4 regions of the Paenibacillus sp. B1-35 genome follow, and region 2 is predicted to be linked to each of the others. Evidence: riboswitches for the same ligand, from Rfam matches in the RefSeq annotation. Region 2 holds a riboswitch; each other region holds the start of a gene.
What was found. Region 2 has a riboswitch for cyclic di-GMP ahead of ACQ5BJ_RS16120 (MucBP domain-containing protein). Riboswitches for the same ligand answer to the same signal wherever they lie in the genome.
Positions count from the first base shown of each region.

Region 1: linked by a shared signal. The riboswitch ahead of ACQ5BJ_RS23205 (CAP-associated domain-containing protein) and the one ahead of ACQ5BJ_RS16120 (MucBP domain-containing protein) in region 2 are both predicted to bind cyclic di-GMP.
Region 3: linked by a shared signal. The riboswitch ahead of ACQ5BJ_RS11355 (glycosyl hydrolase family 18 protein) and the one ahead of ACQ5BJ_RS16120 (MucBP domain-containing protein) in region 2 are both predicted to bind cyclic di-GMP.
Region 4: linked by a shared signal. The riboswitch ahead of ACQ5BJ_RS12530 (4'-phosphopantetheinyl transferase family protein) and the one ahead of ACQ5BJ_RS16120 (MucBP domain-containing protein) in region 2 are both predicted to bind cyclic di-GMP.

Region 1 covers NZ_JBCHVJ010000008.1:139,698-142,853, reverse strand. Annotated here, with positions in the region: gene ACQ5BJ_RS23205 (CAP-associated domain-containing protein) at 1-1,241, opposite strand, end outside; cyclic di-GMP riboswitch class I at 1,370-1,459, opposite strand; gene ACQ5BJ_RS23200 (hypothetical protein) at 1,786-1,911, shown strand; partial or broken gene ACQ5BJ_RS23195 (endonuclease V) at 1,984-2,244, shown strand; gene ACQ5BJ_RS23190 (serine/threonine protein kinase) at 2,396-3,156, opposite strand, start outside.
Region 2 covers NZ_JBCHVJ010000004.1:417,421-420,576, reverse strand. Annotated here, with positions in the region: gene ACQ5BJ_RS16120 (MucBP domain-containing protein) at 1-1,839, opposite strand, end outside; cyclic di-GMP riboswitch class I at 1,991-2,078, opposite strand; gene ACQ5BJ_RS16115 (ABC transporter ATP-binding protein) at 2,532-3,156, shown strand, end outside.
Region 3 covers NZ_JBCHVJ010000002.1:808,760-811,915, reverse strand. Annotated here, with positions in the region: gene ACQ5BJ_RS11365 (AzlC family ABC transporter permease) at 1-219, opposite strand, end outside; gene ACQ5BJ_RS11360 (TrmB family transcriptional regulator) at 299-1,108, opposite strand; cyclic di-GMP riboswitch class I at 1,697-1,781, shown strand; gene ACQ5BJ_RS11355 (glycosyl hydrolase family 18 protein) at 1,894-3,156, shown strand, end outside.
Region 4 covers NZ_JBCHVJ010000003.1:152,616-155,771, forward strand. Annotated here, with positions in the region: gene ACQ5BJ_RS12525 (copper amine oxidase N-terminal domain-containing protein) at 1-624, shown strand, start outside; cyclic di-GMP riboswitch class I at 1,181-1,267, shown strand; gene ACQ5BJ_RS12530 (4'-phosphopantetheinyl transferase family protein) at 1,351-2,070, shown strand; gene ACQ5BJ_RS12535 (amino acid adenylation domain-containing protein) at 2,098-3,156, shown strand, end outside.

The DNA.
Region 1 (3,156 bases), on a different contig from region 2:
TAGGTTGCCATCGTAACGCTTGGCTTTATATCTAAAAGAGTTAAGCGGCTGTCGTAAGTAAGACTGAATGAAGCTGAATATACTGCCTCCGACACGGAATATTCGACCTTTACATCTAATGGATCTCCTGTCAAAACCTTAGGTTTGCTGAGGCTAGGAGATACAACATCGGACTTTTTATCGTCGACGAAGTTCGGCGTGACGAAGTTCTGTGTGTAATATACATTTGATTTCCCCCCGAAGTACACACCAACCCCTAGATGAGAAAAGTCCCCCAAAATATTCGAACGATGTCCTTTCGAGTTCATCCAGTTCTCGTGAACGAAGATGGCACTCGACTGTCCAGCAGCAATGTTTTCCCCTGCCTTTTGGTATACGATTCCGTCCGCCTTCAGTCGATCGAACGGGGATTTGCCGTCCGGATTGTTATGATCGAAGAAGCTTCTCAGCCCCATATCGTCGCTATGCTTGCGAGCAGTTCCCGCAGCCTTTTCATTCCACTTCAATGGCTTCATGCCCTCGCGGACACGCACAGCATTAGCCAAATCGAGGATTTGTTGCTCAAAGCTTGTCTGCAATCGTTTGCTAGGCGTGCCAAAGTACCCCTTGAACGCCAGTTCAACATCCTGGGCAATAAACTGGACAGCCGTCACCGTATTCCGTTGATGGAGATCATAGAACACGGTTGCATACATGTCGCCGACCTTGTACAGGCTATATTGTCCGCTGTTGTCCATATTGTAAATCGTATTGCCTTTCCTAATTTGACTGAGGGAAGATCCGAAGGCTGCCTCTACCTCCTGCTTGGTTGAACCGAATCCAATGCTGCCATAAGAATCCTTCGCATTCGTATAGAGTGCAACGACCTTGTGGTCCTGAACACCAACTTGTAAGTAATGTTTATAATCCTGATTGTAAATATACCACTCGAAGCCATATTCACTTAGATCCTTGCGAACCGGCTGTCCGATTTTTTGGAATAGTTGAGCCTCGCTCATTCCTATGGTGATGCCTTGCAGTTGGTCTGCCCCTGCCTGCGGAGCATTGTTCGTTTTCGTGACAGCAATCTTGCTACCGACCAGCTTGTCCGCTGCATAAAGGGTCGGCTGATGGATAAGCATCCCGGCCAACAGCGCAGCGCTAGCTGTAATCGTCATGCGCCGCATTCTGCCTGCTTTAATGTGTTTATGCTGTTCTTGGTATATTGCGTTGTTGGTTTCTGTACAACGTGTCCGCATCATTACATCTCCTATTCTTTTACATTCTGTGATCAAATTAGATGGACACCAGGGACGCTTTACAATAGCACAAAAAAAGCGCCGCCCTAATGGCAGCGCAGCACTAAAAAAGACACACGTAATGTCGCAATTAGGGCAACCCGGCTGTCATCGCATCGTGAAATGCATTAGACCCGTGGCTTTGCGTCCCCTGCTTTCGCTAGGGTTTGCCATTATCCAAATGTTACACAGGTTATATGTCATCTATAGTAACATGTAAATGAACAGCTTGTATACAATTGTGCCTATAGGTACGTAAAATTCATCGAGTCCCCGTTCTATCAACCCAGTACGATATTTATGTTCGTCATGCACTTCTTCCATGAAGCTGCCCCATTTAAAAAAAAGATCATGAAAGTGATCGATCTACTACTCTCTTATTCAGGCTACCAGCAATATCTATGCACGAAAAGACCTCGCAATGGGATTGATCTGCTTGCTCCGGGAATTCATATGTAATGTACGAGTTATCGACCACAGTACTACTTCCAAATAGAAGGATTGCATCTTGTCACAGATTCAGATCAGTCCGAAGGTAGAAGGGTTCCTGCAGAGCACAAAGAAGCTGTTCATCAATGGCGAATGGGTGGATTCCGTACATAGAAATGTCTTCTCCTGCAGAACAAGTCGCTGAGATTTATAAAAACCGCTGGCAGATCGAGCTTATCTGGTTAATCAACAGGCGTGCAGTAAAATATCTATTACAATAGTCTGTGATGGACAAGGGGTCGCTCATCCGAGACGATTCGGATTAGCAAGTCATTTGGGAGTATTGTTTAACATTCCAGCAATAGGATGCGGTAAAACCAAGTTAATTGGAGATTCCAATGAACCTAGTCAAAAGAGTGGGGAATATGCAACTCTATTTGATCAATCTGACAAAATTGATGTCGTATTAAGAACCCAGGATCATATAAATCCTATTTATGTCTCCGTAGGACACCGAATCTCATTACCTACGGTATGCCAACCAGCTCTTGTAGACCGCCAGAACTTGCTATATGACGCGCACTTGTATACACCTTGCCCAGCAGCCACTTTCTATAAATAGGCATCCTTGGCTTTCTCGTGCTCGTATTGACTGATGAGTCCTTGCATGAACAAACCGGCCAGATATTTTAGCGGATGCAGCCCACCTTTTGCGCCTCCACCTCCAGCATGACTCGTCCCTGTACTGCGACAGCAGCACTTGCCAGTAGACTCGTACTCACAGCCGCTCCGACAAATCCGCCTAATGCTGCTCCCATTGCTACTCCTACTACTGCTCCAGCTACTGCTCCTATCATCGGAATAGCGCCTTGAAACAAGCGCCTCGTCACATCATTTGGCGTGCGTCCGCTCAGGCAAAAATACATCGTAGCTGCAAAGCTGTATATGTCAGACGTGACTCCCTGCCGTGATTTTTCGGAGTAAAATTCAAGCGGCGAATATTCCGTGCTCGTAAAAATTCGATGTCCCGTCTTCTCATAGTATACGGCAGAACCGAAATCGAGCAGCTTCGGCTGGCCATCCTCTCCAATGATAATGTTCGCCGGCTTGATATCACGATGAATGATGCCACGCCCGTGAACATATTCAAGTGCAGATGCGAGCGGCAGTATCGTGTCACGCAGAAAATCGGCCACGGAAACAAGCCTTCCTTCTTCAATGAAGCGTTCAAGCGAAATACCCTTGCAATACTCCATTATCATATAATGCGTTCCGTTTTCCTGGAAATGATCCACAAGGCTAACGATATTCGGATGGCTCAATTTCTGAAGTATCTGTGTTTCCGTCAGGAAAGCTTCCTGCAGCCCATCATATTGCCGTTGAACGGAGGGCCCGCGGCACAGGACGGTTCGCTTGTCGAGGTCGCGAAGAGCTACCTGCCTCGGGTAGA
Region 2 (3,156 bases):
TTTCAACGTAACGGCCTCGCCAACTTTGCCTGAATGAGAAGTGTCGTCGTCAGCAATGGACTTGCTCGTATCTTTATCGACGAACTTGATACTGATAGGAAGATCCATCTTCTTGTAGAAGAAGGTGTATTCGTTGTCCTTGGCCTTGAACGTGTACTGAACCTCAGTCTTCTCAGGTGTGTAACCTGGAATGTCCAGAGCCTTCAACGTAATCGTCTGTCCGATTGTGCCGGAGAGAGAAGAGTCGTCGTTAGCGATGGATTTACCTGTTTCTCTATCTACGTACTTAATCGTTAACTTATGTGGAGCTAGCGCATATCCGAACCATATGGTTTTATTAGGCTCCTGAATCGTTAACGTTTCTTCTGTAGGATCAGTACCCTTTTTCAATACATAGTTATCAAGCTTCGGAGCAGGCACCTTGTATTTCGGCCCTATGTCCAGCGCGTCCTTGCCGTTGACGGTGAAGGATCCACTGTACAACTGCTCTGCAAGATCCACACGTTCAACAACCTTGCCGTCTGCGTTAATAGGCTCGCCTTGGTCATTTACCTTGTAGCCTTTCACAAGTATGGAGCCTTTGCCGAAGCTGACTTGCGGCACTTCAAACTCTTTTGATGTACGTTGTTGATTCACATCTGTGTATTCCATGGTAGTTCGCCCGTTTGTCGGGTAATTGACATCGGCGCTTGGATTTTTGGAAGAGTCCATTTTGATGGTATATGTCAAGGTTGCCGGACTTCCTTCTACGATGTTGCCAACGTCCCATACAAACGTTTCAGAAGCTGCATCCCATTTCACTGTCCCTTGAGATACTTTATAGTCTTGATTTTCAACAGGCGCATTACCCTTGAAAATAAGGTTAAACATTTCACCCATCGGATCCTTGACTACAGCATTTTCAGCCGCGTAAGAGATTTTCCCTGCCAGTTCAGAGAAAACCTTCTCCAGCTCCGCACTGTCAGATGGGTAATAGTTGTTTGCTGAAGCGCTGTTTTTTAATACATATACAGCGTTAGCATCATTGCCGACCTCAAGCCCGATCGAATAAATGTTGATTCCTGCATCCTTGGATGCCTTGGCTTGAGATATCGTAGGAATTCCATTGTCCTTAACCGTATAGTTGCCTATCGTGTATCGATCCCCGAACAAGCCAGAGGATAATTGATAGCTGTTGCCTGAACCGATAGTCTTGGTGTAGTCAAAATCTGATAATACAAAGTTGTACTTATTGTTGGGCCATGAATAAGAGGCAGCTTTTTTTGCAGGAGAACTGAACGTTGGCGCACCGTCGCTGAGCAGCACAATAAATTTATTTTTGGCTGAACTCTTGGTAGCTAATAAACGATGTGCTGTGTAGAGAGCGCTTTGTATGTTTGTCCCTCCGGAAGCCGAGATACCCTTAATATTGTTCAGGAGCTGCTGTTTATCATTCTGGCCAAGGAATCCGGATGATGTGTCCTCTGAGCTGGTGCTAAACGTGACAAGAGCAATTCTTGTTTTGACGTTGGAAAAAAGCAGCGTATTTACAAATTTCTCTGCTGCCTTTTTGGCATTGTCTAACCGTTTGTAGGATCTCATACTGTCTGACTTGTCTAAGACAAGTACGACATCGGTGTCACCGGCTTCAACGTTCTTCCCTTCGGCGGTTAGAGTAATCTGCCATTCTCCCGGCGTCCCGGTTGGCTTCGCTGTCTTGCTTAATTTCACAGCACCTGGTTCTGGCCAGATTGGATCTTGTGCGGCTGCATCTGCACTTTGCAGTGTGTGAGGAATAAACCCGAAGAACACGGCAAATACGCACAGCCATGTTACAGCTAACTTTACTCTACGTTTCATTCAATTCGCCACCTCATTTTTTCATTTTATTCCTCCCTTAACTACAGTGAGTCCATGCCTCCTCATTCTTATTTATATAGCTCAACGGAAAGTTAATTCCGTCGGAACCTCACATAAATAAAAAAAGTCCGGCTGCAATAACGCGATCGTTAGTTGCAGCCGGACTGTCATAGGTCATAAGACCGTTAGACTCCGAAGCTTTGCGGCCTAATCTTTCGATTAGTGTGCCCTATGAGATTTAATTAAGTGCTTCGTAAATGTAAGCGTAGATGACTGAGATCCTAGGCATAGGGAACTATCATGCTCAATATAGGTTAAGAGGAACAATTTGTCAATGATAAGAAAATACTAGTTGGTATACATACTACAAGTATTAACCTACTAGAGTTGAATCATACATCGGACAGAGTGTCGTATCTTACTCTATTACGAGAAATTGATATGCTAGTGAATTCAGATATAGAACATAAATATTCATTTGAATCGCCGCCATGTCCATATGATAATAATTAGAGTAGTAAGTTAAAAGACTGATTTGCAAATTCACATATGGTGTATACAGCCGGTAAAACAATCACCCCATAGGGCTTAAGATTTTTGTAAGGATTGAGTAAGGAATAAGAGAACACTGTCTTATACAATAACTATGAAGACATCGGGAAATTGGCAACTGAGTGAGAGGAGATACTGCCATGACGTATCTAGTACGTACACATCATCTGTCGAAGACGTTCCAAGACAAAGAGGTCGTCTCGAATGTAAATATGAATATTCGCCAGGGAGAGATCTATGGATTTCTAGGGCCGAACGGGGCCGGCAAAACAACGATCATGAAGATGATCACGAACCTAATTAAGCCTACGATTGGTCAAATCGAATTGTTCGGAGAAACATTAGCTCCTGATTCCTATCATCTGCTATCCCGCATGGGGACAATTATCGAATACCCCGTATTTTATGACAAGCTGTCGGCGAGAGATAATCTGGAACTGCATTGTGCATATATGGGGTATCACAATATGCATTCCATTGATGAGGCACTGGAGCTTGTGAAGCTTCATCATGTTGGAAATAAATCGGTCAAGGACTTTTCATTAGGAATGAAGCAGCGCCTCGGTATCGCGAGAGCAATATCGACGAAGCCGGAATTGCTTATGTTTGATGAGCCTATTAACGGACTGGATCCGATAGGGATTAAGGAGATCCGGGATTTGCTGCTTATGCTGAGCAAGCAATATGGCACGACAATTTTGATATCCAGTCATTTATTGGGTGAGATTGAGCTTGTCGCAGATACGATTGGCGTCATTAATCATG
Region 3 (3,156 bases), on a different contig from region 2:
GATCATGCCTGCAGCAATAAACTGAGCTGAGCCCGCATAAAGAATTAAAGACATTAGAGCGATCTCAGCTATGCTAAGTCCCGCAGTTTTTTGGATTACGCCAGCAGCTAATCCGATACTTAAATACCCTAGTAAGGTAGGGATACAATCTTTTACTCCTTGGATAAAGCTGTCTTCATCTTTCTGAGTCGAATTCATTTGGACATTCGACAGACTCATTTCATCCCCTCCTTATTTTTAAACATTAGAAGCTAACACACTAACTACTATGAAAAAGAGAAAGAAAATACGGTTCAATTTATTTGAACCGTTTTCCAGTAACAACATGAAATAGGTTAGGGTCGTTTTTCCAAAGTGCTTCTGTTTTCTCTGGCCCCACTTCTTTCACTAATTCTGAAAACATAATGTCATGTCTGATGTATTCCATCGCAATTAACACAAGTGCAGGGTCTTCTGTTTTTACCGCCCATGCCGGTGTGTTTGGCGAAAAGTTTGCAATTAATACTTCTTCATTGTCCCGTGCAACAATCGTTAAGCGACCATTCATACGTTCCTCAGCTACTTCTGGAGCCATATAATTGTGATGAGTCGTTACACCAAGCCGAATCTCAGGTGCTCCAAAAAGAATCGAAAAAACGTGGATATCCTCTTTTATCCGCCTATCTATAGCACCTTTTACAGAAGAGACTTGCGGTTCCCAAATCGACAACCATATTTCTTCTTCCGCTTTATCGATAATGTCAATCATTTCGGCCGCAACGCGTTCATCACTGCTGATGCGTCGAATGACATCTACTTCCTGTTCACTTTCTAACGCAGATAAATTCTTTTCCAGATAATCCATAGAATTATCAAAGTCATTACGCAAGCGACGGATTAATTCTTTTGCGGGTAAGGGTGCATAGGTTACAGGGTCAGAAGGTACTGTATAAACCGCACCTTTATCCATTAATTTTGCTAACACTTCGTAAATCGTTGAACGAGGTACACCTGACCTTTTACTTATTTCATATCCGGTTATGGGGAAATTTTTTAACAGCCCTATATACGCCTTACATTCATATTGCGAAAAGCCCCACTTCTGAAGTTCTTTAAAAAGTTCTTCCATGGCAACTCCTTTAGTAGTTAGTATGTTACTTACTATAAAATAAAATGGATTACCTGTCAAAGCAATCCTGGTTCCGTTTTTGAAAAATGATCGTCAGCCCACTGTTTTATTCCTGATTCTCCAACTTATGGACGAGGTATAATTACCCAAAAACGAAGGATAAATCCTTTTAAATCCATCCAAGGAACTATTTAGTTGCATGAATTTGACTTATAAGGAAAGTTATATTCCGTTATTATTTTGCGAACTCTGGCTCGTTCACCCACACTACAATACATCTCCCATCCTCCCTAAGACCTACTGCCCAAGCCTTTCCGGACATGAAGAATCTGTAAAAAAGCATTACAAGGAGTAACAAGGGAACGTTGCAGTTACAGGCTTGATGTCCAGTATCAAACCATATGGAATTAACATACATCTCCTTATTCCATCCGAATTTCAACATGATAGATTTCAACTGAATAATAATATCGTCCTATGTTCATATATTCACATTTGAGCCGCATGACCCATTAACGAAACGCGAAACTGCTGTATATTTAACGGTGTAAACATGTATCGTTATGCAAGAGTATGCATGTTTGCACAAGCACGACTAGGCAAAGCTAGGGAAATCTAGTGACGCAAAACTAAAGGGGCTAAGGAAGAAATTCTATGCCAGCCAGATGCCGATTAATAGAACCCCATCTCTATTCGTCGTATGCGTTGTTTTTGTATGATTCATGGCGAGATGCCCCCCCCTAGCTGCCTATTAATAAAATCTATTGATAGGAAGTGAATAACGGATGAAGACTGGGAGAAAGCGGAGTGCCCGAAGATTGTTCGCAATAACGGTAATGACCATCATGATGTTCGTATCTTCGTTGGCGCCGGCTTACGCAGGAACGACTGTTTCCGCAGCACAGGAACCTGTGGTCAAAAATGCAACAAAGGAAATCCGGAATGTCATGTACTATGGCGATTGGTCAATTTGGGGAGGACAAGGAAACTTTTATCCCAAGGATATTCCGGCCGATCAATTAACCCATTTGAACTATGCGTTTCTCGATTTTGATGCCCAAGGCAACCTTGTATTTACGGACAAGGATGCGGCTGTAGAAGCGCCTGTCGGCCAGGATGGCGTTCAATGGCAAGCGGCCAATGCAGGCATCCTTATCGCCCTGCAGCAATTGCGCGCTGAAAACCCGAATCTGAAGATCGGCATCTCTCTTGGCGGATGGTCGAAATCAGGCGACTTCGCTGCCGTAGCAGCCGATGCTTCAAAACGGGCGAATCTGATCCAAAATGTCATGAAATTCATCAAGTACACAAACATGGACTTCGTGGATGTCGATTGGGAGTTCCCGGCTGAAGTTCGACAGCCCGATTTGGTCGATAATAAGAACGATGAAGGCACGAAATACGCCATGCCGGAGGACAAAAACAATTATATTTTGCTCCTGCAAGATATCAAAAACGCATTGAATAAGCAAGGAGCCGAGCTTGGTAAAGCATATGAACTGTCTGTTGCGCTTCCAGCGCCGAAGAGCAAGATTGATATCGGCATTGATGTGCCAAGACTGTTCAACATTGTAGACTTTGCCAACATTATGACTTATGACATGCGCGGCGCATGGGATGAAGTAAGCGGCCACCATACCGGCTTGTATACGAACCCGAACGACCCGCTCACGGGCAACAACCTGTCCATCGACGAGAGCGTGAATTATTTGATTCAGCAAGGTGCTGAGCCGAATAAGATTGTGATCGGGGCAGCCTACTATACTCGCGGCTGGGATAAAGTGTCGCAAGGATCCGATCCGAATCATCCGGGTTTATTCGGGGATGCGGCACTATCCGCGAAGGATGCGGATCAGACTCCATCCCGCGGCGCGGTTGGCGAAGCAGCGCTCGCTATTGGGGACGGCGGCCGCCGAACAGGGATTTGGTCTTATCGCAACCTCGACAAGCTGAAGGCCACTTACCCGAATCTCAAGGAATATTGGGATGATGCTGCCAAAGCTCCATATCTGTATGATGGGACTACCGGCGTATTCTACACGTATGAC
Region 4 (3,156 bases), on a different contig from region 2:
ATTATGGTCGTTCGTGCTGATCAGTCTTATGCCTTTGACACATATAGTGCGGGACTTGTGAGTTCATCAAGCTATATTCGGGTTGGAAGCCAAAGTGGCTATGTGAGACAATCGCTGACAAGCAGCTTGCGTGATGTTCAAGGGAATGTCATTCAAAAAGGTATTGCTTACCGGGTCTTTGTGCTTACGGTAGCTGACAATAGAAGCGGCTCCTCGAATGCTTTGTCTTCGCCTTCTGGTGAATTTTCCTTGGTAGATCAATCCGTGCAGGCCCCTACGAATGTGTTTGTGGCGAGAGAAGGAGCGAATGAATTCAAGGCCTACTTCTCGAAGCCAAGCAGCGACAACGGAATTGCCTATTATGGAGTAATGGTCGTTCCTTCCGTATCGGCAGATTCATTCAACCTGGATCAGGCGAATCGTGTGGGAGGAAATAATTATAAATTGGTAAGCGTGTCGGGCGATGGATCGACCATGTTCTCGTTGTCCGATAATGATGTATACGGAAATCCAATTCGCACTGGTGTTGCCTATAAAGTATTTGTGGTGTCCGTAGCGGATGGACGATATGCAACGGTTAATGCTCTCTCAAATGCCTCTAATGAAATCATTGTTGGAAACTGATAGTAAATCAAGCCAATGGCAAACAGACTGAACGGCATAGAATAATAGCATTTTATAAGAGCCTCGAATGCATTTCGAGGCTCTTATGCATTCATAAGGGAATTATTTTAGGGATAAGAGGGATTTTTATGCTGGTATTCAATGATAAGGAGTAATTTTAACATTAGGTCTTCAATCGACAATTTTGTCGAATGAAAAAAGGAGAGGAAACGAATGGAAATGTTAGAAAAAACGCAGTTTAGGGGTGTTTTTGTCGGAAAAAAGTCGAAAAAACACTTAATTACAACTAAAAAATGACAAAAAATGATTGTCCGTGTCGAAAATTTGAAAATTGATATGAAAAGGTATTAATCTTTTCATTTAAGCAGCCGATATAAAATATGGGTCTGTAGTTGGATAATTATGAACAGGTATCCAGCATGCTGATATGTAATATGTACTTTAGACCTAATCACGCGATACATGTCACAAGAACTAGTGCGTAAACAATGTTATGACATTCTTGCCTGGTAATCGATTTGCAACAATCAATGGAGACATCAAGAAGAACAACATCAGGATTAAAAGGCAAACCCAGTCGAAAGTTGGGGGCGCAAAGCCTCGGGCCTAACGTCTATTGGATTATGGCAGCCGGGCTGCCATTCGAGTTGCGGTAACCAAACAACGGTTATTTGGTGACAAGGCTATTCCCAATGGCCTTTTTTTTGCGCACAAAGGTTGGGGTAAATGATGGAAATTGTGTTGCTGAAGTGGGACGAATGTACTTCCTATAAAAACATAGCTTCGTTGATGGATCGATTTATCCCGTATGTTACGCCTGAAAAATACAAACGGTTAGACAGACTTCGAGAGCGTAAAGATCGTTACCGCGTGGTTGCAGCTGATATATTGGCTCGCATCCTGCTCTCTCGAGCGCTGAACCGATCGAACGACGAGATTGTTATTCGTACTCATTCATTCGGCAAGCCGTATATAGAGGGCAACCCGGTATTTTTCAACATCTCTCATGCCGGTGCATTCATTGCAGTGGCATTGGATAGAGCGCCAATCGGGATTGATATTGAGCAAGCAGGGGAATGGAGCATGGATGTGGCTAGGCTGATATGCTCGCCGCGTGAGCTGGAATTGCTTGCAAATACGGACGACTGCCGTGCGCGTCAGGAATTGTTTTTTTACATATGGACGGCTAAGGAAAGTGTGTTGAAGGCAATTGGTGTAGGTCTCAGTCAGCTTCCAAGCACTTTCGAAATCGTGCAGGAGACAGCCGTACCTGTACAGCGTAATCAATTATGGAAAGTTAATCATTATTATGTAAAGCAATATGTCGTTCCTGAAACAGGCTATTGTATGACTGTGTGCGCACAGCATATGGATTTTGCCAAGCAAATAGAGTACATCACATGGGAGCAGTTGACTCATTGGTTTATGAAATGGGTTGGATCGTGATAAAGGAGAGGACGAAGATTGGCTTTCATGGAATTGACAGTAGAACGATTGACAGGCTATGACGCACATTCTATTGAGCTGCCTGAGGAGACGTTGCGTCTTCTGAAGGATCATTCGACCGAGCATTCGGTCAAGTTGGAATCCGTCATATGCGGAGCGTGGGCAACGCTGTTGTCTCGTTTCTACAACTCACAGCAAGTAACTCTTCATGCCGTTCAATCGAGTAATGGCAATGGCAATCATACCGTAGTCAGCCAGGATGACGTGACCATGCAAGGAATTATGAACATTCATAACAGTTTGTTGGCTTGCACAGAAGGGCGTAACCTGACTTGCTCTGAAATAGGAATAGACAGCGATGTAGCAACATACTGCTGGTACGGAGCAGATGCTCAACCGATGCTTCCGGAGGGGACACAGGAATGCGGTTTGCATTGCTGCATCCAATCTGTTGATGGAGTTGGTTCGACACTGCTGTTTACCATGTACTATAAGGAAAATCATTTCCAATTATCGACGGTGGAGAAGCTGGCGGAGTATTTCCTGCAACTGTTGCAGGAAATGGTTAAGCACCCTCAGAAGCGCATTGGCGAACTGGAGATGTTAACGGAGCAGGACAAGCACCAGTTGATCGAAGGAATGAATCAGACTCGGGTAGATTACCCGCATACATTTACAGTTCCGGCACTGTTCGAGGAGCAGGCGCAGCTTCATCCTGACCGGGTAGCTGTAAAGGAAGATGGCCGTGACCTGACATATCGTGAGCTGAATGTGCGTGCGAACCAATTAGCGCGCAGATTGCAGAGTCGGGGCATTGGCCGTGAGCATTCCGTCGGGATTATGGCAGAACGAAGTGCGGAGATGGTTATAGGGATATTGGCTATCCTCAAGGCAGGGGGAGCTTATGTACCTATTGATCCGGATCATCCTCAAGATCGCATTCAGTACGTTTTGGAAGACAGCCGCACGAAGCATGTGCTGTTAAGCCGTTCATCACAGGCGGATTTGCCTGCTAACATGGAGCTTATCTATATTGATGACCCGACACTTGCTGATGAGTCAGGAGATAATTTGGCATCTATCAAT